DNA from 3 places in the Vibrio porteresiae DSM 19223 genome. Region 1 is predicted to be linked to each of the others. Evidence: predicted binding sites of a transcription regulator. Region 1 holds the regulator's gene; each other region holds the start of a gene.
The links. The regulator PurR, encoded in region 1, represses purine synthesis genes. The targets are predictions, from matches to a motif close to TNANGNAAACGTTTNCNTNA.

Region 1 (8,355 bases):
TAAACAGATCACGGTCAGCTTGCGTCGTTTTGATCGCTTCTAGCGTCATACGGTTTTCACGCAATGCCGATTCCATGTCTTGGAACGCTTTTTTCACGCCGCCATTTTGTGGCAACAAGTAGTCACGCAAAGAGCGGGTGATCGCACTGGAAATACCACCGTAAAGTGATGCTTCAATCAAACGATAGAATTTTGAACGGTCGCTGCTGTTACGCAGTTTCTTAGGTATAACGCCAAATTCAAACATTTGGCTGTGATAATCCACCACCGAGTTGAATGTGCGATAACTCGCTCCTTCAATTGCAGCAACGGCATCTTTCACTTCATTAATCTGACGAACACGAGCTTGATGAGCCGATACGGTTTCAATCAAGACATCGGTCGGTTTGATATGACTTGGCAGACCTTGGATAACAAAAGGTTTGATATCCACTTTTTTGTCGCGGCCAGCCACTTGTTGCAGTTTCACAACAAACAGCAAACGCTGTTTACGTGAGTTCACCACATCAAGAGCGGCATAACAGGTACCCGGTTGCAATTTACCGTACAAACCTTTATCGCGTGATGCTTGTGAACTGCCCGCTTCCGTAGTGTTACGAAAATGCAGTAGAGTTTGGTCTGGAATCAACGTTGTGATAAAGGCCGCCATAGTGGTCGATTTACCTGCACCGTTACCACCAGACAACGTCGTTACTAAGTTATCAATATCAAAAGTACGGGCAAAAAAGCCGTTCCAGTTGATCATGGTCAGCGATTGATACTTACCTCTTTCAATCATGCTTCACCTTCTAATTCTGTTTGCTCGTCGTAATCTTGCTCATCTTGATCATCAAGCAGTGATGGTTGAGCTGGCTCTTCGTGATACACCACAGCTTCACCATCACGAATCAAGCGAAGTTGCGCGTCACGCATATCATCACCTACACGCACATCGGCACCAAAACGGAATACCGCTTCAGTGATGCGGAATTTGGTGGTTTCCCCTACGTGAATGATCATGCCAAGACGGCGAAGACGACGTAATGAAGTACGTACTTTTTCGAACAGCTTTTCACGGTCCAAATCGGAACCCGTGGCGCGATTCGTCACTAACTTCATCAATTTTTGTTCATCGGCGAGTTGCAGTAGTTCATCGTACAACTCTTGGTTAGAGAAGATGCCTTCTTGTGCCAAACGCTCAGGACTTAAGTATAAGAAGCACAATACTTTCCCAACCAACATGTCCAGTTCAGACAACACGCTGCGGTTAATCAGCGAGGTTGAACGTGGTCGTAAATAGAAAAAGCCTTCCGGAGCACGAATCAGCTCAGTGTTATAACGTTGGTAAAACAGCGCTAATTCGCTTTCAAAATCACAAAGAAACGCGTGGTTATCCATATCATCACTGGCGATATGGCGTCCGCCACGCAGTAAGCTGTCCAACTCAGGGAAAAGCGGGTTGGCAATTGCTTTGGCCAGATTGACTGGCATAAATTCATTAATATCGGTCGATGACATTTGCTTGTACCTTTGCCCCAAATTCATTGATCGCTTTCCAGTCTGGCTGGATGGCTTGATAGTCAGATTCTGAATAGCCCAGGCGTACCGCCTGATCAACAACAATTCGGGCTAAATCAAAATGATGAGTGCGTGGATGTTCGGCGAGGTAATCGCGCAGCACCAAGCCTAAGTCGATAGGTTGATTGTGCTGTTTGTATTGCTGCAGCATGTCACCTACTCGTTCGGCTAACTCATCATGTATGCGTTCAAATTCTTGATATTCGACTTCATCTGGTACAGAACCTGTCACTTCCTCATCGCGCAGAATCAAGGCTTCATCACGCAGGTCACGAAGACGCTCTGCATCGGCATAAGTGAGGTACCAAGGATGGTCAAAGAAATCGTGGACAGATTGTCGTAACCGTTGGCTAAAGGCGCGGTTTTTATCCATATCAATCGCAGTACGGATAAACTTGTGCACATGGCGGTCGTAACCGATCCAAAGATCGATCGTCTGCTGCCCCCAGCTTACGATACGGTCCAATTTCATTTGCAAACCAAATAAGGTTTCCGCGATGAATTCAAGTTCATCATCACCGTAAACGGTCTCTTGAATATCAAGGATTTGGGTTTGCAATTCGTCCCCTGCTGCTTGCAAAGTATCTTGCAACTCTTTTAGGGTATTGGACGTTTCAGAGAGAAGCTCCTCACAACTACTGATGGCATCACGCCAATCTTGATTCAGTAGTTTTGCGATTTGCTCTTTCACCGCGTGCTGCTGTTCATCCATCACGCGCTGGTTTAAATCGATTTGGTCAAAGATCTCGCCAACCGAGTACTTAAGCACACCGTAGACATTCTTACGCCATTCATTCGGGGTGCCACTCTGCTTCGCCGCATTGACTGCTTTCGCCATTTCATCAGCGACCATCGACAGCTGAATCGACAGCTTCAGTTTTGAAAACTGTCTGTGGCGCACGTAGTAATCGGTGATGCCAATCGCCAAAGGAGAGAGACGATAAATGCTGGCGCCCTCCGTGACTTCGCTTGTAAAGCGGCGAATCAATCTTTGACTGACTAGTTCATTGATCGCGTTATTAGCGCGAAATGCCGATGCTTCGCCAGTGTTATCAAACATCTTTGTGACTATTTTAAATGCATCGTGCAACTCACCTTCCCCTAACTCTTCGTCAAAACGTTCACTACTCAGTACGGAGATTGCGATTAAATACGCCAGACGTTCAGAAGTTAAGTTCAGTGAGAAATCATGCTGTTTTACCCAGCCAACCAATTCATCGATTGGCTGTTTTTCAGCAGTATGAGTCAACTCACTCATTCGTTTTCCTGTTTTTATTGCTTCTTAGCCCACACATGGATGTATCGGCCTAATGAGAGGTAAGGTTCTTGGCGGCAAAATTTCCGCTCTAAAGCCAATACATCGTCATGGTTGAATTCGCCCATGTTCGTCATGTTACCAATGTAATCACTAAAACAACGAATTCCGGATCGGCCACAAATTTCATATCCAGCCTCTTCTATCCAAGAATAGACCGATTCTGGAACCAAGCCTTTTTGTGGCTGTAATTTAAATCGTTTTTTGTGCGGCATCCCGTTGAGAATATGAGGGATATTTCCACACACGGCATTTTTGTAAACCAAACCGTGATAGTTATAGAACATTATCGATACCATGCCACCCGGTTTGACTTGATTGAGCAAATTTTCCAGCGCAGCTCTAGGTTCTTCCAACCACTCCATCACGGCATGAAACAGCAAAATATCGACTGGTTCACTTAAGTGGTTTTGAATCTCTTGGACCGGAGCATGGACCAGCCGATACTGCTCAAGCAGGCCGTTTTTTTCAATATCCAACTCGGCCAAACGCAACATTTCAGAAGAGAGATCACACAACGTCACCTTATGCCCCAATTTGGCTATTTTTTGCGACATCTGTGCTAAACCGCCACCAGCATCTAAAATATGCAAAGGCTTGTCAGCGGTAGCAAAATGAGTTAACAATTGCTCTATGTCTTCCCAAACAATGACTTGGCGAATTTCACCTTTGTCTGAGCCATAGATGTTTTTTGCAAATTTGTGGGCAATATCGTCGAAATTGCGATCTTTAGTCACGGCAGCTTGAGTTATGATAACGAAACGTACCGCTATTCTGTCATAGGAATGGCAGGAATAAAGAGGGTTTCGTTGTTTTTACTCTCAAGTGCTGTTTTTTCGGGCTATTTTGTATATGTTTGAGCTGAAAAAAATCATTTCTTCCCTATTTATGCCTATGCCAGCACTGCTGATCATCGGATTTATAGGTTTATCACTGATCATGTTTACTTCAAAACGTAAGAGTGGCTGCTTTATTGTGCTCTTCTCGTTATGTGGACTGTTCTTGATTTCGTTTCAACCTGTTTCATCCCGGTTATTGATGCCACTTGAGCGTCAATACACGGTGTTTTTACCCACCGATCAATCCATTGACTATGTCATGGTGCTTGGCAGTGGTCATGTCGTTGACGACCAAATACCGCCGACCTCAGAATTGAGCCGTACTGCGTTAGTTCGCCTGACCGAAGGTATTCGAATTATGCGGATGTACCCTGGTTCAAAATTGATCTTATCCGGTTACGCGGGGGGGAGTGAGTTTAGTCATGCGCGTATGCTTGCCCAGGTCGCTTTAGCGCTTGGTGTGCCCAAATCAGAAATCATTTTGCTGGAAACAGCGAAAGACACCTGGGAAGAAGCGCGTCAAGCAGCAGCCTTTGTGCAACAGAAAAAGCTAGTGCTAGTTACGTCTGCCTCGCACATGGAGCGAGCGTTATACGAATTTCGTTCTGCCGGGTTAGCGCCAATTCCGGCTCCAACCAACTATTTAGCGCAAAAGAACATTTATCAGCCTTGGGAAAAATACGCACCCAAAGCACGTTATTTAGAGCAAACCGAGCGCTATTGGCACGAGACTATGGGGCATATTTGGCAAGTACTGCGCGACTGGGTAACCGGCTACGAAGCATCACATGCAGACAGCAGCGTAGCACCAGCGACTCAACCGCAGAAATAATCGCTGTAGATTCAATAAGAACAGATTAAATAAGAACCAAAAAAACGCCAGCACAGAGTGCTGGCGTTTTTTATTTAGAGATCCGTATCAGTCTGCTAGCTGCCTGCAAACATATACCCTTCCCCATGCACGGTCACAATAATTTGTGGTGTTTTAGGGTCTAGCTCCATTTTCGAACGCAAGCGGCGAATAAGTACATCAATAGTACGATCATTAGGTGCATCAACACGATGGCTGATCATATCGAGAATTGCTTCGCGGCTGAGAACTTGGTGTGGATTAGAGGTTAATGCTACGAGCAACTCATATTCTGCTTTGGTTAATTTTATCGGTTCGCCATTTTGACTTAGCGCACGACGCTGAATATCAAACGCCCATTCACCAAAATGAATAAGCTGACTACCGGAAATATTTTCTAGAGTACCTGTTCTCGAATTGGAAACTCGCCAGGTTAAATTCTTCACTCTCGCTAATATTTCTCTTAACTCAAAAGGTCGCGCGATATAATCGTCTGCGCCCATTTCTAGACCAATAATTCGGTCGATACTGTCTTCACGACCATTAATGAGAATAATCCCGACATCTGAATGGCTACGCAATTCACGGGTCAGCATCAGGCTGTCATCAAATTGAAGGTTAGTTTCCATCAGAACCAAATCGATAGCGTGTTGGCGTAATACCTCACGCATCTCTGCCCCCGTATCGGCAACAGAAATCTGGTATCCCTCTCGTTTGAAATAATCGACCAATGTGACACGGGTGTCTCTGTCGCTCTCTACGACTAATAAGTGATAACTCATAGACGTCACTTTATTCCGCTAAATTTAATCCCTATTCATTCTATTCATAGACGGTAACAATTCTAGAGTACGAACTTAAAACCTGATGCTTTATTGATTCAAAACAAGCTTAGATAACATTTTGCTTTGTTTGAACAATCGAAATAAAAGCACTTTATTTTCATTTCTCAAATATGTAAAAATTTGTCTTCTTTTTTGTCACATTGTTACTCATTTACGGGCGACAAATGAAAATAATATTCATATCTATTAGTGCATTTGGTTATAAATTTAATGGTTTTTATTAATATCAACAAATAACTTAAAGGCGATGATGGTTTGTTGTGGACAGTTAAGAAGACAATAAAAAGCCGACTGAAATACCGCTATGCATTCACTCGCATTTCAAGATGAATGAGTCACTTTACAGCTCATTTTGCACTTGATCTTAGGTCGAAGCTTGCACCAGCTTGGTAACAAAATAGTAAAGCGATTGATATCAAACAAAGATGAATTTTTCATTGCGAGTGGTTCAATACCAGTCTAAAATCTTTGACGCAAACGATAATCTATAGAAATTTTACTTAAACCGCTGTTTTGAAGCGGTTTTTGTGTTTTTACTACTTTTAAGCTTCACTTACATATCGAATCAACACCTGTTGAAGTGGTCAATCACTGTAAATCTTTGTCCTAGTCAGCAGATATCGATGGGAAAAACCAATGGCGACTATAAAAGATGTTGCGCGCATTGCAGGCGTGTCAACCACCACTGTATCACACGTGATTAACAAAACACGTTTTGTAGCCGAAGCAACACAAGCGAAAGTGTTGGCAGCGGTAAAAGAGCTAAACTACGCACCGAGCGCGGTTGCTCGCAGCCTAAAATGCAACACCACACGGACTATTGGTATGTTGGTGACTCAATCAACCAACCAATTTTTCTCTGAAGTCATTGATGGGGTTGAGAGCTACTGTTACCGCCAAGGCTATACACTGATTTTGTGTAATACCGGCGGCATTTATGAAAAACAACGCGACTATGTACGCATGCTTGCTGAAAAGCGTGTCGATGGCATTTTGGTGATGTGCTCAGATATGACTCCTGAGCTAATGGAAATGCTTGAAGGCCATTCTGACATTCCAAAAGTGATCATGGATTGGGGTCTTGAAGATTCGCAAGCCGACACCATTATGGATAACTCTGAAGAAGGCGGTTACATCGCAACGAAACATCTTATCGATAACGGACACAAAGACATTGCTTGTTTGAGCGGTCATTTTTCTAAAATGGCTTGTAAGGAACGCATCATTGGTTTTCGCCGTGCGATGGCCGAAGCTAATCTTCCAGTGAACGAAGATTGGATTCTAGAAGGCAACTTCGAATGTGACACTGCGGTACTTGCAGCAGACAAAATTATTGCGATGGATCACAAACCGACCGCAGTGTTCTGTTTTAACGACACGATGGCGTTGGGTTTAATGAGCCGTTTACAGCAAAAAGGCGTGAAAGTACCCGATGATATTTCTGTCGTAGGTTACGATAACATCGAGCTTTCTGAGTACTTTTCACCACCGCTAACGACGATTCACCAACCCAAACGTCGTGTTGGTAAGAACGCCTTTGAGATCCTATTGGAACGGATCAAAAACAAAGCCCATGATCGTCGCGTTTTTGAGATGCATCCTGAGCTCGTCGCACGAAATACTGTAAAAAAACTTTAAAATCTTAATGTTACATGTTTTCTCACTTTTGATATAAAATCTTATTGATGAAAATGTCGCTTATTAAAGATACAGCGATTTTTTGGACGAATATCACATTAGGCAAAATATTTTGTGATTTATGTTCAAGTTTAAGATTACTCTAGTGAACGAAATGTCACGTACAGGGCAAACCATCTGAAAAGGTGGGACGCAAAGCCTCCGGCCTAAACCCTTAGATGGTATTTTCCGGCTCTGGGTAGGTAGCGGGGTTACCGATGGCAAAAATGCATTTAAGACGTTAACTTCTTACTGACACAATCTTTGCATTCTTTTGCTACATTCTCGGACCTGATTTTGGTGGCGTATTGTTAATACACCGAGACTAAAGGCATGGATAAACCAATATTAAAAGACTCAATGCGTCTGTTTGAAAACTTAGGACGCGTAAAATCTCGTTCAATGTTTGGCGGATTTGGAATTTTCGTTGATGACACAATGTTTGCATTGGTGGTTAACGACAAACTTCACATTCGTGCAGATGACAATTGTTCCGAGAAATACAAGCAGCAAGGCTTAGAACCTTACGTTTATAAAAAACGTGGCTTCCCAGTGGTTACTAAATACTTCGCTCTTCCTGAAAATTTCTGGGATGCCCCAGAAAAAATCTTGAAAGAAGCGAAAGATGCTTTGGTTGTTGCTAAGCAAGAGCGTGAAACTCAAGCTCAAGCAAAACCTAACCGTCTTAAAGATCTGCCTAACTTACGTCTGGCAACAGAACGTATGTTACGTAAAGCAGGTATCGAGTCGGTTGAAGAGCTGCACGAGAAAGGCTCTGTAGAAGCGTATAAAGCGATTCAACAGACTCATTCAAGTGATGTAAGCATTGAACTTCTGTGGGCTCTTGAGGGCGCTATTGAAGGGAAACACTGGTCAGTTATTCCGCAAAATCGTCGTGATGAACTGATGCAGCGCTTGTAAAAGATTGGCAAGTAAGAGTAACGAAGGCACTCACCTAGGTGGGTGCTTTTTTTTATGTAAAATCCCTGAATAAATGGGAATTATTTCGTCCATTTAGGGGACGCCATCAGTCCCCAACCACATTGCTTGTAGCCTTAGTGATAAATCACGTTACACTAACTGTGCCCCAAAGTCCGAGACATAGTAAAAACTGTACTGAGTGCCCAACTCTCCGTAAAGAAGGCGGAATCAAGTGTTGGCACACACTGACCATTTCAACCTCAATATGTTAGTCATCTTTTTGAAAATGGAGAGACAGTAATAAAGGTAGTGATATAGTTCTTAGTTATGTAGTTTTGATTCTCATGTGTG
Region 2 (8,355 bases), 940 kb from region 1:
TGCATCTTTACGTTCGATAGCCAGTTTCCAAGCCATTGCAGATTCCACTTGGTCACATGGACGCCATGTGCTCATGTTTGGAGTCATGCGTAGTGAAGCGATTTGCTCAACCGGTTGGTGAGTTGGGCCATCTTCACCCAGACCAATAGAGTCGTGAGTGTACACTTGGATGTTTTGAATTTTCATCAAAGCAGCCATGCGCATTGCGTTACGAGCGTATTCCATGAACATTAGGAAGGTGGCACCGTAAGGAACAAAACCACCATGAAGAGCGATACCATTGATGATCGCAGTCATACCGAACTCACGCACACCGTAGTGGATGTAGTTGCCTGACGCATCTTCAGCAGTCACTGATTTAGAACCAGACCACATGGTAAGGTTGGATGGTGCAAGGTCAGCTGAGCCGCCCATAAATTCAGGAAGCACTTTACCAAACGCTTCTAGTGCATTTTGTGATGCTTTACGAGATGCGATATTAGCAGGATTAGCTTGCAGGTCAGCGATGACAGCATTAGAAACTTCTTCCCAATTAGCTGGAAGTTCACCCGCTACACGGCGTTTAAATTCTGCTGCTAGTTCTGGGTAAGCCGCTTCATAAGCCGCAAATTTTTGGTCCCAAATCGCTTCTTTGGCAGAGCCCGCTTCTTTCGCATCCCATTGAGTGTAAATATCAGCAGGAATTTCAAATGGGCCGTAGTTCCAACCTAGGAAATCACGCGCTGCTTTGATTTCATCTGCGCCTAGTGGAGCACCGTGACAGTCGTGAGAACCCGCTTTGTTTGGTGAACCAAAACCGATGATGGTTTTGCAACAGATAAGCGTTGGACGTGAGGTTTCTGCTTTTGCTGCTTCAATGGCTGCATTGATTGCGTCAGCATCGTGACCATCAACAGCAGGGATAACATGCCAACCGTACGCTTCAAAACGTTTTGGAGTGTCGTCAGAGAACCAACCTTCAACGTCACCGTCGATAGAGATACCGTTGTCATCCCAAAATGCGATCAGTTTGCCAAGTCCCAAAGTACCAGCAAGTGAACACGCTTCGTGAGAAATGCCTTCCATCATACAACCGTCGCCCATAAACACGTAAGTGAAGTGGTCAACGATGTCATGTTCTGGTTTGTTAAATTGAGCTGCTAATGCTTTTTCTGCTAACGCCATACCTACAGCATTAGTGATACCTTGACCTAGCGGACCAGTAGTCGTTTCTACACCAGGTGCGTAACCGTACTCTGGGTGGCCAGGAGTTTTTGAGTGAAGCTGACGGAAATTTTTCAGATCATCAATAGCGAGATCGTAACCAGAAAGGTGCAGTAGAGAATAAATCAGCATAGAGCCGTGGCCGTTGGAAAGAACAAAACGGTCGCGATCAGCCCATTGAGGGTTTTTCGGGTTGTGATTCAAGTGGCTACGCCAAAGCACTTCAGCGATATCAGCCATACCCATCGGGGCACCTGGGTGACCAGAATTAGCTTGTTGAACACCATCCATACTTAGTGCACGAATTGCGTTCGCCAGATGTTTGCGAGAAGACATGTCAGCTCCTAAAAAAGCAGAAAAAAATTATCCATAACAAGGTGGTCGGTATTGTCGCAAAGCCCTCCTATCACTGCAAACCTTTTACGGCAACGTTACCGTGATTTTGCCAAGCGCACTCTAATTTTTGCTGCGATTAGAGAAGACATTTCGACTTCTAAGTAAACGATTAGTTATGACTAATATGAAAAAGAACTTGTAATTTGATTGTTGCATCCTAGAATAGACGTCTAGATGTAGAAACGCCTACATATTAATCGATAGTGCAGAGTAGCGAAGTCCTGACAGCTACTCTATTTGATAGAAAGATTGGAGTTATCATGGCTAAGCACCTGTTCACTTCTGAATCCGTTTCAGAAGGCCATCCAGATAAAATTGCCGACCAAATCTCTGATGCGGTCCTCGATGCGATTCTGGAACAAGATCCAAAAGCACGTGTTGCTTGCGAAACTTACGTAAAAACCGGCATGGTTATGGTCGGTGGTGAAGTAACTACTTCTGCGTGGGTCGATATCGAAGAACTAACTCGTCAAACTGTTCGCGAGATTGGTTACACTGGCTCAGATATGGGCTTTGATGCGAACACTTGCGCAGTTCTAAACACTATCGGTAAACAGTCTCCAGACATCAACCAAGGTGTTGATAAAGCTGACCCTAAAGAGCAGGGCGCTGGCGACCAAGGTATCATGTTCGGTTACGCGACTAACGAAACCAGCGTACTGATGCCTGCACCAATTACTTACGCACACCGTCTAATGCAACGCCAAGCAGAAGTTCGTAAAAACGGCACTCTTCCTTGGTTGCGTCCAGATGCTAAATCACAAGTTACCTTTAAATACGACGATGGCAAAATCGTTGGTATTGATGCAGTAGTGCTATCAACTCAACACTCAGACACAGTATCAACTGCTGATCTACGTGAAGGCGTAATGGAAGAGATCATCAAACCGATTCTTCCTTCAGAATGGCTTGCTAAAGATACCAAGTACTTCATCAACCCAACCGGTCGTTTCGTTATCGGTGGCCCAATGGGTGACTGTGGTCTAACTGGTCGTAAAATCATCGTGGATACTTACGGCGGTGCAGCTCGTCACGGTGGCGGTGCATTCTCTGGTAAAGATCCATCAAAAGTTGACCGTAGTGCAGCATACGCAGCCCGTTACGTTGCGAAAAACATCGTAGCAGCTGGTCTTGCAGATCGTTGTGAAATCCAACTTTCTTACGCAATCGGTGTTGCTGATCCAACGTCTATCATGATTGAAACGTTTGGTACTGAAAAAGTATCAACCGACATCATCGTGAAAGCAGTACGTGAGTTCTTCGACCTACGTCCATACGGTCTACAAGAAATGTTGAACCTACTTCGCCCAATCTACAAAAAGACGGCAGCGTACGGTCACTTCGGTCGTGAAGAGTTCCCTTGGGAAGCGACTGATAAAGCAGCACTTCTACGTGAATTCGCTGGTCTAAAATAAGCTTATTTTAGATTTCAATGAGAAGAAGCCCTAGCATTGCTGGGGCTTTTTTATATCGACAATCCCGTCATTGAATCCTGATCTAAAGGTCGCAAGCCAATTTTACTTTCTGCGGAGCTGCAGTAAGATGAAGCCGAACGCATAAGAGAGTAAGCATGGTCAGTCCACAATTAACCGAACAAGCACACATCACGATTCAACTCTGCATTGATTTAGCCAATAGCTACTTTGCTAAAGATCTTCCAGTGCCTACGCTCAACTACAAATTACGAGGGAAAACGGCTGGGAAAGCGTACATGCACTTAAATGAAGTTCGGCTTAATCCGGTGCTTTTTAACGAAAATACTCATGCATTTCTTGATCAAGTCATCCCTCATGAAGTGGCACATTTAGTCACTTATCAAGTATTTGGTCGCGTCAAACCCCATGGCCCTGAGTGGCAAGCCGTTATGAGCAAAGTGTTCCAGGTAACACCTGAGACGACGCACCGATTTTCAATTGCTTCTGTTCAAGGAAAAACCTTCGAGTACCAATGTGCGTGCCAAAAACATCAAATATCGATTCGTCGTCATAATCGGATTACTCGAGGACAAGCGGTGTATCGTTGCCAATCTTGTCATCAAGAGATTCGATTTACCGGAAAACAATTAACCTAATCATAACGTTATAACTTGGCGCTTCTCTAGCTTTCCCCTATTGGAATGTTAGACTGATAAAAATCATACTTTTTTCAGTCTTGTCATGAAATACAGATCCATTTTATTGCTTACCTCGCTCTTTGCCCTTCCCTTAGCAGCGCGAGCTGATGCACCTAAAACCTTTTCCCAAGCCAAAACGGCGGCCACCAAGCTTTATCAACAACATCCAGTGACGTTCTATTGTGGTTGCCAAATTGATTGGCAAGGTAAAAAAGGCATTCCTGAACTTGCTTCGTGTGGGTATCAAGTCCGAAAACAAAAGGTACGCGCCAATCGAATTGAGTGGGAACATGTGATGCCCGCATGGCAATTTGGCCACCAGCGCCAATGTTGGCAACAAGGGGGAAGAAAAAACTGCGAACGTAATGATACGGTATTTCGTCAAATTGAAGCCGATCTGCATAACCTCACTCCTGCTATCGGAGAAGTGAATGGCGACCGTTCCAACTTTAACTTCAGTCAATGGCGAGGCATCGATGGTGTCACTTATGGCCAATGCACCATGCAAGTCAACTTTAAAGACCGCAAAGCCATGCCACCCGAGAGTGCGCGCGGCCCGATCGCTCGTACCTATTTGTATATGAGCCAGCGCTATAATTTACGACTTTCCAGTGCACAAATTCAGCTCATGAACGCGTGGGATAAAACCTACCCTGCGAGCACGTGGGAATGTGAACGCGACCAGAAAATTGCGGCCATTCAAGGCAACCATAATACGTTTGTCACTCACCAGTGCCAAAAACAGTAGTGAACAGGCATGATTGCCCTTGTTTTTTTGTCCTAAAGCATCCATGTTAGACGCTAGCAAATCGACTCTGAATATCAGGAACTAATCCATGCGCATTCCCCGTATTTATCACCCGGAAACCATTGAACAACTTGGCATCATCGCACTCAGTGATGAAGCAAGTGGACACGTTGGTCGAGTACTGCGAATGCAGGCCGATCAAGAAGTGTTATTGTTTGATGGCAGTGGCGCTGAATTTCCAGCCATCATCACTGAAGTGAACAAAAAGCAGGTTTTGGTGAATATCACTGAACGTGTGGAAAGTGGCTGCGAGTCACCTCTTGATCTTCATCTAGGTCAAGTTATCTCGCGCGGAGACAAGATGGAATTTACCATCCAAAAATCCGTTGAGCTGGGTGTCAATGTGATTACCCCCCTCATTTCAGAACGCTGTGGCGTAAAACTGGATGAGAAACGTTTCGAGAAAAAATTACAACAGTGGCAAAAAATCGCGATCGGCGCTTGTGAACAATCCGGACGTAACCGCGTTCCAGAAATTCGCCCCGTGATGTCACTTGAGGAGTGGTGTGCCGAACCAAGCGATGCGCTCAAGCTCAACCTGCATCCAAGAGCCCGCTACTCCATTAATACGTTACCTAAACCGGTAACGAAAGTGCGCTTGTTGATCGGTCCTGAGGGTGGCTTATCCTCAGAAGAGATCGATATGACCCGTCAGTATCACTTTGAAGAAACCTTGTTAGGGCCCCGAGTTCTGCGCACTGAAACCGCAGCCTTAACCGCTATCACAGCCTTACAAGTTCGCTTTGGCGATTTAGGCTAACGGAGAAAGAAGAATGCTTAAGCTCGGAATCGTGATGGATCCTATTTCATCCATCAATATTAAGAAAGACACCAGTTTTGCCATGATGTTAGAAGCACAGCGTCGCGGATATGAGATTCATTATATTGAAATGGCTGATCTACACTTAGATCAAGGCGTTGCTTTGGCAGACACGAAGATCGTAAAAGTGAAAGAAGATCCTAACGGTTGGTATGAGTTCACTTCAGCACAAACGATTCGTCTGTCTGAACTCGATGCAGTGTTGATGCGTAAAGATCCTCCTTTCGATACTGAATACATTTATGCCACTTACATTTTGGAAAGAGCGGAAGTCGAAGGAACTCTTATCGTCAACAAGCCGCAAAGCTTACGCGACTGTAACGAAAAACTGTTTACAGCATGGTTCCCAGAATTAACGCCAAATACCATCGTGACTCGTAAAGCGGAAACGATTAAAGAGTTTCGCGCTAAACACGGTGACATCATTCTAAAACCATTAGATGGGATGGGCGGTTCTTCGATTTTCCGCGTAAAAGAAGGTGATCCAAACGTTTCTGTTATTATCGAAACGCTAACTAACCATGGCACCACTTACTGTATGGCACAAAGTTTCGTTCCTGATATCAGCAATGGTGATAAACGTATTTTGGTGGTTGACGGTGAACCTATGCCTTACTGCTTGGCTCGTATTCCACCAAAAGGTGAAACACGCGGTAACCTTGCAGCGGGCGGTCGTGGCGAACCTCGCCCATTAAGTGAAACTGATCTTAAAATTGCTCAAGCAGTTGCTCCAACCTTAAAAGAGAAAGGACTGATTTTTGTTGGACTTGATGTTATCGGTGACAAACTGACCGAAATCAACGTGACCAGCCCAACCTGCGTCCGTGAGATTGAAAAAGAGTTTGATATCTCCATCATGGGTAAATTGATGGATGCCGTTGAGCGACGCGTAAAAGCGATCAACCGCTAACGCGTCATCAGCTTCATAACGCAAGTAAGGATAGATTATGATGAATTTAACCAATCATTTTCTTGTCGCTATGCCAAGTATGCAAGATCCCTACTTCCAACACAGTGTGATCTATATTTGCGAGCACAACGAAGAAGGCGCCATGGGGCTGATGATTAATGCACCGATTGATGTCACGATCGGTGGAATGCTTAAGCAGGTCGAAATCGAACCTGCTTATCCTCAATCTCATACTGACAGCCTCAAAAAGCCAGTGCTCAATGGGGGACCGGTATCTGAAGATCGGGGATTTATTCTGCATCGTCCACGCGATCACTATGAATCGAGCATTCGAATGAGTGATGAGATTGCCGTCACGACGTCAAAAGACATTCTGACTGTCTTGGGAACAGAAGCCGAACCGACCGGTTATTTGGTCGCATTAGGTTACTCAGGATGGGAACCAGGCCAGTTAGAAGCGGAGTTGGCAGAAAATTCTTGGCTAACCATTGAAGCGGATGCTGAATTAATTTTTAATACGCCAATTCACGAAAAATGGCAAAAAGCGATCAACAGCTTGGGGATAAATCCGATTAATTTATCAAGCCAGGCTGGTCACGCTTAGTTCTCAATTCAGCAATGGTGTGATTTCATTGCTGATTGAGTACCACCATCCACTCCGTAGCAAAAGATCAAAACTATGTCGCGTACGATTATGGCCTTCGACTTCGGTACCAAAAGTATCGGTAGTGCAATTGGGCAAGAGGTGACTGGAACAGCCTCACCTCTTAAAGCGTTTAAAGCCAATGATGGCGTTCCGAATTGGGACGATATCGAAAAGCAGATTAAAGAGTGGCAACCTAATTTGTTGGTTGTCGGACTGCCGACCGATTTGCATGGCAAAGCACTAGATGAAATTACTGCGCGCGCCAAAAAGTTTGCGCAGCGCCTACATGGCCGTTTCGGTTTGCCAGTCGAACTGCATGATGAGCGCCTTTCTACCGCAGAAGCACGAGCAGAATTGTTCTCCTTTGGCGGCTATAAAGCACTCAACAAAGGCAGTATTGATTGTCAGTCTGCTGTAGTGATCTTAGAAAGCTGGTTTGAAAACCAGTGGAATTAAAGCGATGAAAAAGGTGCCAGTGGCACCTTTTCTTTTTCTGAACGAGACTAATCCATATCGATAGTGACATGATCTAGAGAGCCTGAACTGCTGCTCCCGCTACCTTGAGTTTTGAACATTAATCGTAAGTCGTTAGCTGAATCGGCGCAGTGCATGGCATCTTCTTGCGTAATCTTGTTATCTACTACCAATTGATACAAAGCTTGATCAAAGGTTTGCATGCCAGATTCACGTGAACGCGCCATCGTTTCTTTCAATTCATGTAGCTCACCACGACGAATCAAATCAGAAACACGCGGTGTATTAAGCAGTATCTCAAAGGCACCAAAACGTCCCTGACCTTGCTTATCGCGAATCAATTGTTGCCCAACGACCCCACGTAAATTCATTGATAAATCAAACAAAAACTGCTCTTTTTGCTCTTTAGGCACCAAATGCAAAATACGCTCTAAGGCTTGATTGGCATTATTGGCATGAAGTGTCGCCATACATAAATGACCAGTTTCAGCAAAGTTCATGGCGTATTCCATAGTTTCTTTCGAACGTATTTCGCCGATCAAAATCATATCAGGAGCCTGACGCAGCGAGTTTTTCAGCGCTACTTCATAGCTGTCCGTGTCCAATCCCACCTCACGCTGAGTAACAATACAGCCTTGATGTTCATGAACAAATTCAATCGGATCTTCAACCGTCAAAATATGCCCAGAAGAATTTTGATTACGATAACCCGTCATCGCCGCCATGGTTGTCGATTTACCTGAACCCGTTGATCCCACAACCAATACCAAGCCACGCTTACTCATCACCAAATCTTTAAGCAATTCAGGTAAGGACAACTCATCAAACGTTGGGATACGCGTTTCAATACGGCGAATGACCGCACCAGGTTGTTCACGTTGAAAGAAGGCACTGACGCGAAAACGGCCACTGTCACGCACAATTGCAAAGTTAGCTTCGTGAGTATGATAGAACTGCTCGACTTGCTCACTGTCCATCATGCGAT
Region 3 (8,355 bases), 1.7 Mb from region 1:
TTGCTTCAGCCAGTGCCCCTTTAGGTTCACCACCACCGTTTGGACTCATGCAATTCCAATAAACGATGTGGTTGAAGTAACCGCCACCATTGTTACGAATGGCCGGTGCTAATGAAGAGATCTGGCTGAAGATCGCTTCAATAGATTGATTTTCGTATTCAGTCCCTTTTACTGCAGCAATGAATTTATCGAAATAAGTACGATGGTGTTTGCTGTAGTGTACTTCCATGGTTTTAGCATCAATGTACGGTTCAAGTGCATCGTATGCGTAAGGTAATTCTGGGAATGTGTGAGCCATAACGTATCCTCCTTTTGAGTAGGATTATGTTATTGCTAATCATTCTCATTATCAACTTGATCTTTGTGTGGTTTTTAACCTTCGATAGGTAAAGTGAACTGAACTTGCAGTCCGCCTAGTTCACTGCGACTCGCTTTTATCGAACCACTGTGCTGACGAATCGCACTTTCTGTAATCGCTAAACCCAATCCTGTTCCGCCTGTAGAGCGGTCGCGCGCTGTCGAGACACGATAAAAAGGACGAAAGATTTGGTCTAACTCGGAGTCGGGGACACCTTCACCATTATCTTTAACCGTGACACATAGCTCTTGTTGATTGACCTCAAACGCTACATCAACCACATCTTTGCCATATTTAATGGCATTACGAACGACGTTCTCTAAGGCACTCATTAATAATTTGGGATTGCCAGAAATACGGACATTCGGAATGTCGTCATAGCGCAAGGTTTTGTGCAGCTGTTCGGCTTCAAATTGCGCATCGCTTAACAACTCTTCCCATAAGCTGCTCAGTGGTTGAACTTCTCGGCTCATGTGGCTATCGGTTTGCATACGCGATAGCTCTAGAAGCTCACCGATCATCTGTTCAAGACGCTGCGCCTCTGTGTCGATACGTTCCAATTCCACGCTTGCGCCCTGTTTTCTGGTCGCTAAACCCGTTGCCATCCGTAAACGTGTAAGTGGAGAGCGTAACTCATGGGAAATATCAGAGAGTAGACGTTGCTGACCAGAAATCATCGAGTTAACCGCCCCAACCATTTGGTTGAAGCTATGTCCTGCGGAGCGAAATTCTGATGGTCCTTTTTCTAGTTCGGGATCAACCACAAAGTTACCTTTCGCCACTCGGTCAGCTGCTTTTGCAAAACGCTGGGCTGGCTGGCTTAATGCCCACGCAAGCCAGAGTAAAAATGGCGTACTGACAATCATGACCAGTAACAACAGTTGTAGGGGATGATCAAACAATTGCATCAAAAAAGGCGGTGGACCATCAAAATCAACACCAACAAACAATAGGAGCTGTTGCTGAGCGAGGATGATAGGAAAGGGGCCTGCAATTTGATACTTACCATAGGCTTTTTGCTGCGGCTTCTCAGAAAACTCGGCACTGGATGTGAAGTTTTTCAAGGCGCGATATTTAAATTCAGGACGAATTTTCGGAGAGAGAATATTGCCGTCTAAGGTAGTAATAAAAAAGTCAGGACGATGTTTATCACGTGGTCCATTGGGGCCGGGCTTTTCTCGTAACTGATGCAAAATCCAGTTGAGGTCGTCGATATCGCTAAAACGTCCCATCAGCATATCGCGAGAATCGATCATATGCTGGAACATTTCAGGAGGGATGTGACGAGTTTTCCGGGGATCCATATTCGGGAAAATCACCACACCAACGACAATGATCGCTAGGGTAAGCCAAAAAATAGCAAAAATACGGCCGTATAAACTATTCAGCTTTGGCAGCGTCATTAATCCTCCAACACCATCAGGTAACCACGTCCACGTAAGGTTTTAATGCGAGATTTTCCATCATCGCGTTCAGGTAATTTTTTGCGTAAGTTCGATACGTGCATATCAATCGCGCGATCGAATGCGGCAAGATGTTTACCCAGAACATCAAGACTTAAGGTTTCTTTTGTTAGCGTTTGACCTGGATGCTGAACAAAATGGCTCAGTAGAGCAAATTCAGTGGTCGTAAGATCAAGTAGTACGCCCTGGCAGTATGCTTCTTGTTTGCCTGGGTAAATTTGGATGTCCTGACACTCAAGCATGTCGGAAGCTTTTTGTGTGTGCTGCGGTTGAGTGCGACGCAAAATAGCACGAATACGTGCGAGCAATTCACGATCACTAAATGGTTTTGGCAGGTAGTCGTCGGCACCGAGCTCTAAGCCGATAACGCGATCGATCTCTTCTCCTTTCGCCGTCAGCATTAACACTGGTGTTGACCAATGTTCACGCAGCTTTTTCAGTGTTTCCATGCCGTTAAGACGTGGCATCATCACATCGAGCAAAATAAGATCGACTGAGTCATTAACCGCCGCTAGACCGGCTTCGCCATCGTTGGCTTCTGAAACCATAAAGCCTTCATAACTCAACACTTCTTTGAGCAAACCTGTTAATTCTACGTCGTCATCAATGACTAATATATGCGCCATAACCATCTCACTTGAATGAAAACTTGATTACATTTTACCGTGGGTTGGAACGATAAATTACTGAGAATATCACTCTTTACGTTGATTTACTCCTGCTATACGTCGTTTGACTGCCAGACCAGTATTCTCAAATGGAGCGCTGTCATACAGCTTTTTAGGTTTGAAGAATTGAAGGATGAGCAAATGAATATGGCAAAAAAAGTTCTGTTAGCCACAGTGGTACTTCCTCTGACCATGGCAGCCTCCGGTGCATTTGCAGCCGGTGGTCCACAGGGGCCCAAAGGGGATCGTGCACCACAAGGTGGTTGCGGTCCTGATGGAGAGCAAAGCATTCTGCAACAGCTGAATCTATCAAAACAGCAAACTGAGAAGCTAAAAGAGCTTCATCAGAAAGAACATAAAGCGATGCGTGAAGAGATGAAAGCACTTCATGAAGAAGAGCAATCTATTGTGCTAGCGAAAGATTTTGACCAAGCTAAAGCGACCCAATTGGCGCAAAAATTGGTGAATTTGCAGGTTCAACGTCGCGTAGAAATGATGCAACAACGCCATGATTTGATGGCCATCTTGACTCCTGAGCAGAAAAGCCAATTTGAGTTACTGCAAAAATATCGCATGTCTCAATGTATGCAAGGACCTATGAAAGGTCATGGACCAAAAGGTCGTCCAGATGGTGAACACGGTCCACGTGATGAGATGCCTATGCCAGAGCAACCATAATCTCATCTCGCTTACAAAGCAGCTTCGGCTGCTTTTTTTATTTTATGGTTTATGCGAAGCAACAAATGGCTGGCCAAGCTTTTGTACAGCAGAAATAACAGAACATTATTCGAACAAATCTCTGGTGTTTTGTATAATTAATTCATTGTGTTAGTTGGAACATCATGATGAAAAAAGAATACGAACGTCTCGTTACGACCGCAGCTTGGCTTGCCACTTGCGTTGCTGGCTTGCTCTTGGTGGTGAAATTGGTGATCTGGTGGTTAACTGGGTCAGTCAGTTTATTGGCATCGTTGATCGATTCGATGATTGATATTGCCGCCTCGATAGTGAATCTGGTTGTTCTTAAATACTCATTACAGCCTGCTGACAAAGAGCATACCTTTGGTCATGGTAAAGCCGAATCGCTTGCCGCATTAGCCCAAGCCATGTTCATTTCTGGTTCTGCTGTCTTTTTGATTCTAAATGGTATTGACCGCTATTTCCGTCCTCAAGCACTGAACGCTCCCGAGCTCGGTGTGTATGTGAGCTTGTTTGCGATTGTTGTGACCCTCATGCTGGTGACCTTCCAGCGTCATGTCGTCAAAAGAACCTCTAGCCAAGCGATAGCGGCTGACTCACTGCACTACCAGACCGACCTTTACATGAACGTTGCGATTACCATTGCGTTGGGATTAAGCTGGCTTGGCTTTTCTCAAGCGGATGCTATTTTCGCTGTTGGTATCGGGATTTATATCCTCTACAGTGCCGTTCGTATGGTTCATGAAGCGATTCAAACCTTGCTTGATCGCTCCTTACCCGAAGAAGAAAATAAGAGGATCTTGGAAATTGCCATGTCGGTAAGAGGGATCATGGGCGTGCATCAATTGCGTACTCGCATGTCTGGTCCAATTCGCTTTATTCAACTGCATCTTGAACTGGAAGATAAGATGCCACTTATTGATGCTCACAATCTTTCTGATATTGTAGAGGCCAAATTGCGTAAGGCATTTCCTGGCGCAGATGTGTTGATTCACCAAGATCCTTATTCGGTGATTTTTGGGCCAGAAAGAAAGCAAAAAGCGCAAAGTGTGTATGATATTTAGTCGTGATTTGATGAAGAGAAAACGACTATTCTGACATGAATCAACGCAACGAGATGGTGAGAGTGGCATACTCTCAACCATTAAGAAAACTTGCCGTAAATAAGCAAATAACGGTAGTAATCCTGTTTAGTACAGGTAACATACAAGAATAATAAAAAGATTTAGCTGTGGGGTAACTTGTTGTCTCATAGCGTAAAAATAAATTAATGGGTTCCCAAAATATAGAGGGTGAGCATGATTAAAAAGATCGGGGTTTTGACCAGCGGCGGCGACGCACCTGGCATGAATGCTGCGATACGCGGCGTGGTTCGTACAGCTCTTGGTGCAGACCTAGAAGTGTATGGTGTCTATGACGGTTATCTAGGTCTTTATGAAGACCGTATTGAAAAACTTGATCGTTCAAGTGTTTCTGATGTGATCAACCGTGGTGGTACTTTCCTAGGTTCTGCTCGTTTCCCAGAATTTAAAGAAGAATCTGTACGTGCAAAAGCGATCGATAACCTGAAAAAACATGGTATTGATGCGCTAGTGGTTATCGGCGGTGACGGTTCATACATGGGCGCTAAAAAACTGACTGAAATGGGTTACCCATGTATCGGTCTTCCTGGCACTATCGACAACGATATCGCAGGCACTGATTACACCATCGGTTACTACACTGCACTGAACACTGTTATCGAAGCGATCGACCGCTTACGTGATACTTCTTCTTCACACCAACGTATCTCTATCGTAGAAATCATGGGGCGTCACTGTGGTGACTTAACTCTGATGGCTGCAGTTGCTGGTGGTTGTGAATACATCATTTCTCCTGAAACTGGTTTGGACAAAGAGCAGCTTATTTCTAATATCCAAGACGGTATCAAGAAAGGTAAAAAGCACGCTATCATCGCGCTAACTGAACTGATGATGGATGCTAACAAACTGGCTAAAGAAATCGAAGCAGCAACGGGTCGTGAAACTCGCGCAACCGTTCTTGGTCACATCCAACGTGGTGGTGTTCCAACGGCATTCGACCGTATCCTAGCATCTCGCATGGGTAACTACGCCGTTCACCTTCTTCTTGAAGGTCAAGGTGGTCGTTGTGTTGGTATTCAGAAAGAACAACTTGTTCACCATGACATCATCGATGCGATTGAAAACATGCGTCGTCCAGTACGTAAAGATCTCTACAAAGTGGCTGAAGAGTTGTTTTAATCCATTTTGTGAATCCAAAAGTAAAGACCGCGAATTTCGCGGTCTTTTTTATGTCTACTAGAGAATGATTTCACGTACGTCAGGGTCTTTACGTTCTAAATAGTGAATCGACTTGATACGGCGAATGGTACGGCAACGACCACGAATTAATAATGTCTCTGTGGTTGCAATGTTACCTTTGCGGGTAATCCCATCGAGGAGATCGCCTTTGGTGATGCCAGTCGCTGCGAAGATAACGTTGTCAGTGCGAACCATCTCTTCCAGTGGGAGAACCTTATTCGCTTCTACGCCCATTTCAGCACAACGTTTTAGCTCTTTTGCGCCCCAGATGCGGTTGTCTTCTGTTTCGCCTTTCACTTGGTGACGAGGTAGCAAGCGACCTTGCATATCACCATCGAGTGCGCGAATCACCGCTGCAGATACCACACCTTCAGGTGCTCCACCGATGCAGTACATCATATCGACTTCACTGTCTGGCATGCACGTTAGGATTGATGCGGCTACGTCACCGTCAGGCACTGCAAAAACTCGTACACCCATCTGTTGCATCTCAGCGATCACTTTATCGTGACGAGGTTTAGCGAGAGTAATCACAACCAATTCGGAAAGTGGTTTACCAAGAGCGGTGGCCACATTGTTCAGGTTTTCCACCAATGGTTTGTTTAGATCAATACAACCTTTCGCTTCAGGACCGACTACCAATTTTTCCATGTACATGTCAGGCGCTTTTAAGAAACTGCCTTTTTCGCCCGCAGCAAGAACAGCAAGAGCGTTCGATTGCCCCATCGCTGTCATACGAGTGCCTTCGATAGGATCCACTGCGATATCGACAGCATCACCGCCACAACCCACTTGTTCGCCGATGTAAAGCATTGGTGCTTCATCGATTTCACCTTCGCCGATGACAATCTCACCCGCAATTTCAGTTTTGTTGAGCAAGGTGCGCATTACTTCCACTGCAGCGCCATCTGCTGCGTTCTTGTCTCCACGACCAAGCCATTTATATCCTGCCAAAGCGGCACCTTCGGTGACTCGAGAAAAAGCCATCGCCAATTCGCGTTTCATGTCTACTCCAAACCAAAATTTACGGACAATTTATCGGCGAATTCTAACATATTAATAGGGAAACGTTTGCTGTTTGGACGATCAGAGTTTTGCACTCGATCAAATGTGAGTTGGAAATCCTTGTTATGGTTGAAAAACCGCCATGAAAAACCAACTCGCGACAGACTAAGTTAACTTAGTGTCAATTTGCGCCTTTTTTTTAACCGAATAATGCAAAATCTCGAATATAGAGAGTGTCTATCTGCGTTTGGCTGAGTAGAATGGGAGAAATTTGGTGACAGACGGTGTCACGCCATCCGAATACGAAAGGGTAAGCAACATGTCTTTTGAAGTACTAGAGCAACTGGAAGCAAAAATTCAAACTGCGGTAGACACTATCGCACTGCTACAAATGGAAGTGGAAGAGCTAAAAGATGATAAACAGAAGCTTGAACAAGAAACCACTGAACTAAAAGCCAATTGCGAAGCGATGCAACAAAAAGCAGAGCAAGTGCAGAAAGAGCACGATGCATGGCAAGAACGCATCCGTAGCCTGCTAGGTAAAATGGAAGACGTAGAGTAAGTTCTACCGCACTGCATTGAGATCGAAAAAAGCGCCAAAGTTTGGCGCTTTTTTATTGATCAACTCTGCAACCAATCAATTAGGCCACGCTAGGGCGCACACCTAAGGTATGACATAGCGCATAAGTCATTTCAGCACGGTTAAGCGTGTAGAAGTGGAAATCTTTCACGCCTTCACGACAAAGAATGCGGACCATATCGATTGCTTGGCTAGCTCCAACAAGTTGGCGAGTGGTTGGATCATCATCCAAACCTTCAAATTGTTTTGCCATCCAGCTTGGGACTTTGACGTTGTTTTGCGCTGCAAAACGCGACGCTTGTTTAAAGTTCGAAACTGGCAAAATTCCCGGTACGATTTCGACATCAATGCCTGCTGATAAGCAGCGGTCACGAAAACGTAAGTAACTTTCTACATCAAAGAAAAACTGAGTAATTGCGCGGTTAGCGCCAGCATCGACTTTGCGACGTAGATTTAAAAGATCCGCCTGAGCACTTTTCGCTTCTGGGTGGACTTCAGGAAATGCTGCAACTGAAATATCAAAGTCATGGCGAGATTTAAGCAGTTCCACTAAATCAGATGCGTACATATCAGGGCGACCACCGCCTGCTGGAATATCACCGCGCAGCGCAACGATATTGCGAATGTCGTTGTTCCAATAGTCATCGGCGATTTGAATTAGCTCATCACGAGTTGCATCGATACAGGTTAAGTGTGGCGCGGCAACGAGACCCGTTTGATCTTTGATCTCTTTAATGATCGAGTGGGTACGGTCACGCTCACCGGAGTTCGCACCATAGGTAACGGAAACAAATTGGGGACGTAATGTTTTTAAACGATGCACAGAGTTCCACAATGTTTCTTCCATCTTTTCGTTACTTGGCGGAAAAAACTCAAATGAAACATTGATGTTATCCGATAGCTCTGCAATGTTTTGATTCAGAGCATCGATGTGGCTGGCATGCGTGTATCCCATAATTTTCTCCCTGTGACCTGTCGCCACAATACGAAGCTATTCTCGTTAATTTGTTTCGCCGTTTAGACGTCTATATGTCCAAATAATGTGGTGAATTGCTGTTAAAGTCAACAGCCTAAACATGAATGTTTTTCATGTGGTAGATGAAAAATAGTCACAATAACCTTAAATAATGTAGCAGTACTTGGCAAGTGATGAGATATCAGAGGTCACAGAGTTAAGGGGATTGATAAAGGATAAAATGGGCAGAAAGAAAAGCCTGCATGGTTAGACGCAGGCTTGAAGGAGATTAGAGGAAACTAGACA

Region 2: the regulator PurR is predicted to act here: its motif matches at 1,624-1,643, upstream of metK (methionine adenosyltransferase).
Region 3: the regulator PurR is predicted to act here: its motif matches at 6,569-6,588, upstream of glpX (class II fructose-bisphosphatase).

The regions. Positions count from the first base shown of each region.
Region 1 covers NZ_AP024895.1:1,403,775-1,412,129, reverse strand. Annotated here, with positions in the region: gene mukB (chromosome partition protein MukB) at 1-778, opposite strand, end outside; gene mukE (chromosome partition protein MukE) at 775-1,497, opposite strand; gene mukF (chromosome partition protein MukF) at 1,478-2,815, opposite strand; gene cmoM (tRNA uridine 5-oxyacetic acid(34) methyltransferase CmoM) at 2,830-3,609, opposite strand; gene elyC (envelope biogenesis factor ElyC) at 3,698-4,543, shown strand; gene torR (two-component system response regulator TorR) at 4,639-5,343, opposite strand; gene purR (HTH-type transcriptional repressor PurR) at 6,043-7,044, shown strand; cyclic di-GMP riboswitch class I at 7,202-7,303, shown strand; gene OCV11_RS06495 (TfoX/Sxy family DNA transformation protein) at 7,417-8,004, shown strand.
Region 2 covers NZ_AP024895.1:463,573-471,927, reverse strand. Annotated here, with positions in the region: gene tkt (transketolase) at 1-1,539, opposite strand, end outside; gene metK (methionine adenosyltransferase) at 1,860-3,014, shown strand; gene OCV11_RS02225 (SprT family zinc-dependent metalloprotease) at 3,170-3,670, shown strand; gene OCV11_RS02220 (endonuclease) at 3,756-4,460, shown strand; gene rsmE (16S rRNA (uracil(1498)-N(3))-methyltransferase) at 4,549-5,280, shown strand; gene gshB (glutathione synthase) at 5,294-6,250, shown strand; gene OCV11_RS02205 (YqgE/AlgH family protein) at 6,291-6,854, shown strand; gene ruvX (Holliday junction resolvase RuvX) at 6,930-7,352, shown strand; gene OCV11_RS02195 (PilT/PilU family type 4a pilus ATPase) at 7,400-8,355, opposite strand, start outside.
Region 3 covers NZ_AP024895.1:3,375,489-3,383,843, reverse strand. Annotated here, with positions in the region: gene OCV11_RS15485 (superoxide dismutase) at 1-298, opposite strand, end outside; gene cpxA (envelope stress sensor histidine kinase CpxA) at 373-1,761, opposite strand; gene OCV11_RS15475 (response regulator) at 1,761-2,447, opposite strand; gene OCV11_RS15470 (CpxP family protein) at 2,631-3,167, shown strand; gene fieF (CDF family cation-efflux transporter FieF) at 3,335-4,252, shown strand; gene pfkA (6-phosphofructokinase) at 4,487-5,449, shown strand; gene glpX (class II fructose-bisphosphatase) at 5,507-6,514, opposite strand; gene zapB (cell division protein ZapB) at 6,834-7,076, shown strand; gene metF (methylenetetrahydrofolate reductase) at 7,156-8,049, opposite strand; gene OCV11_RS15440 (bifunctional aspartate kinase/homoserine dehydrogenase II) at 8,339-8,355, opposite strand, start outside.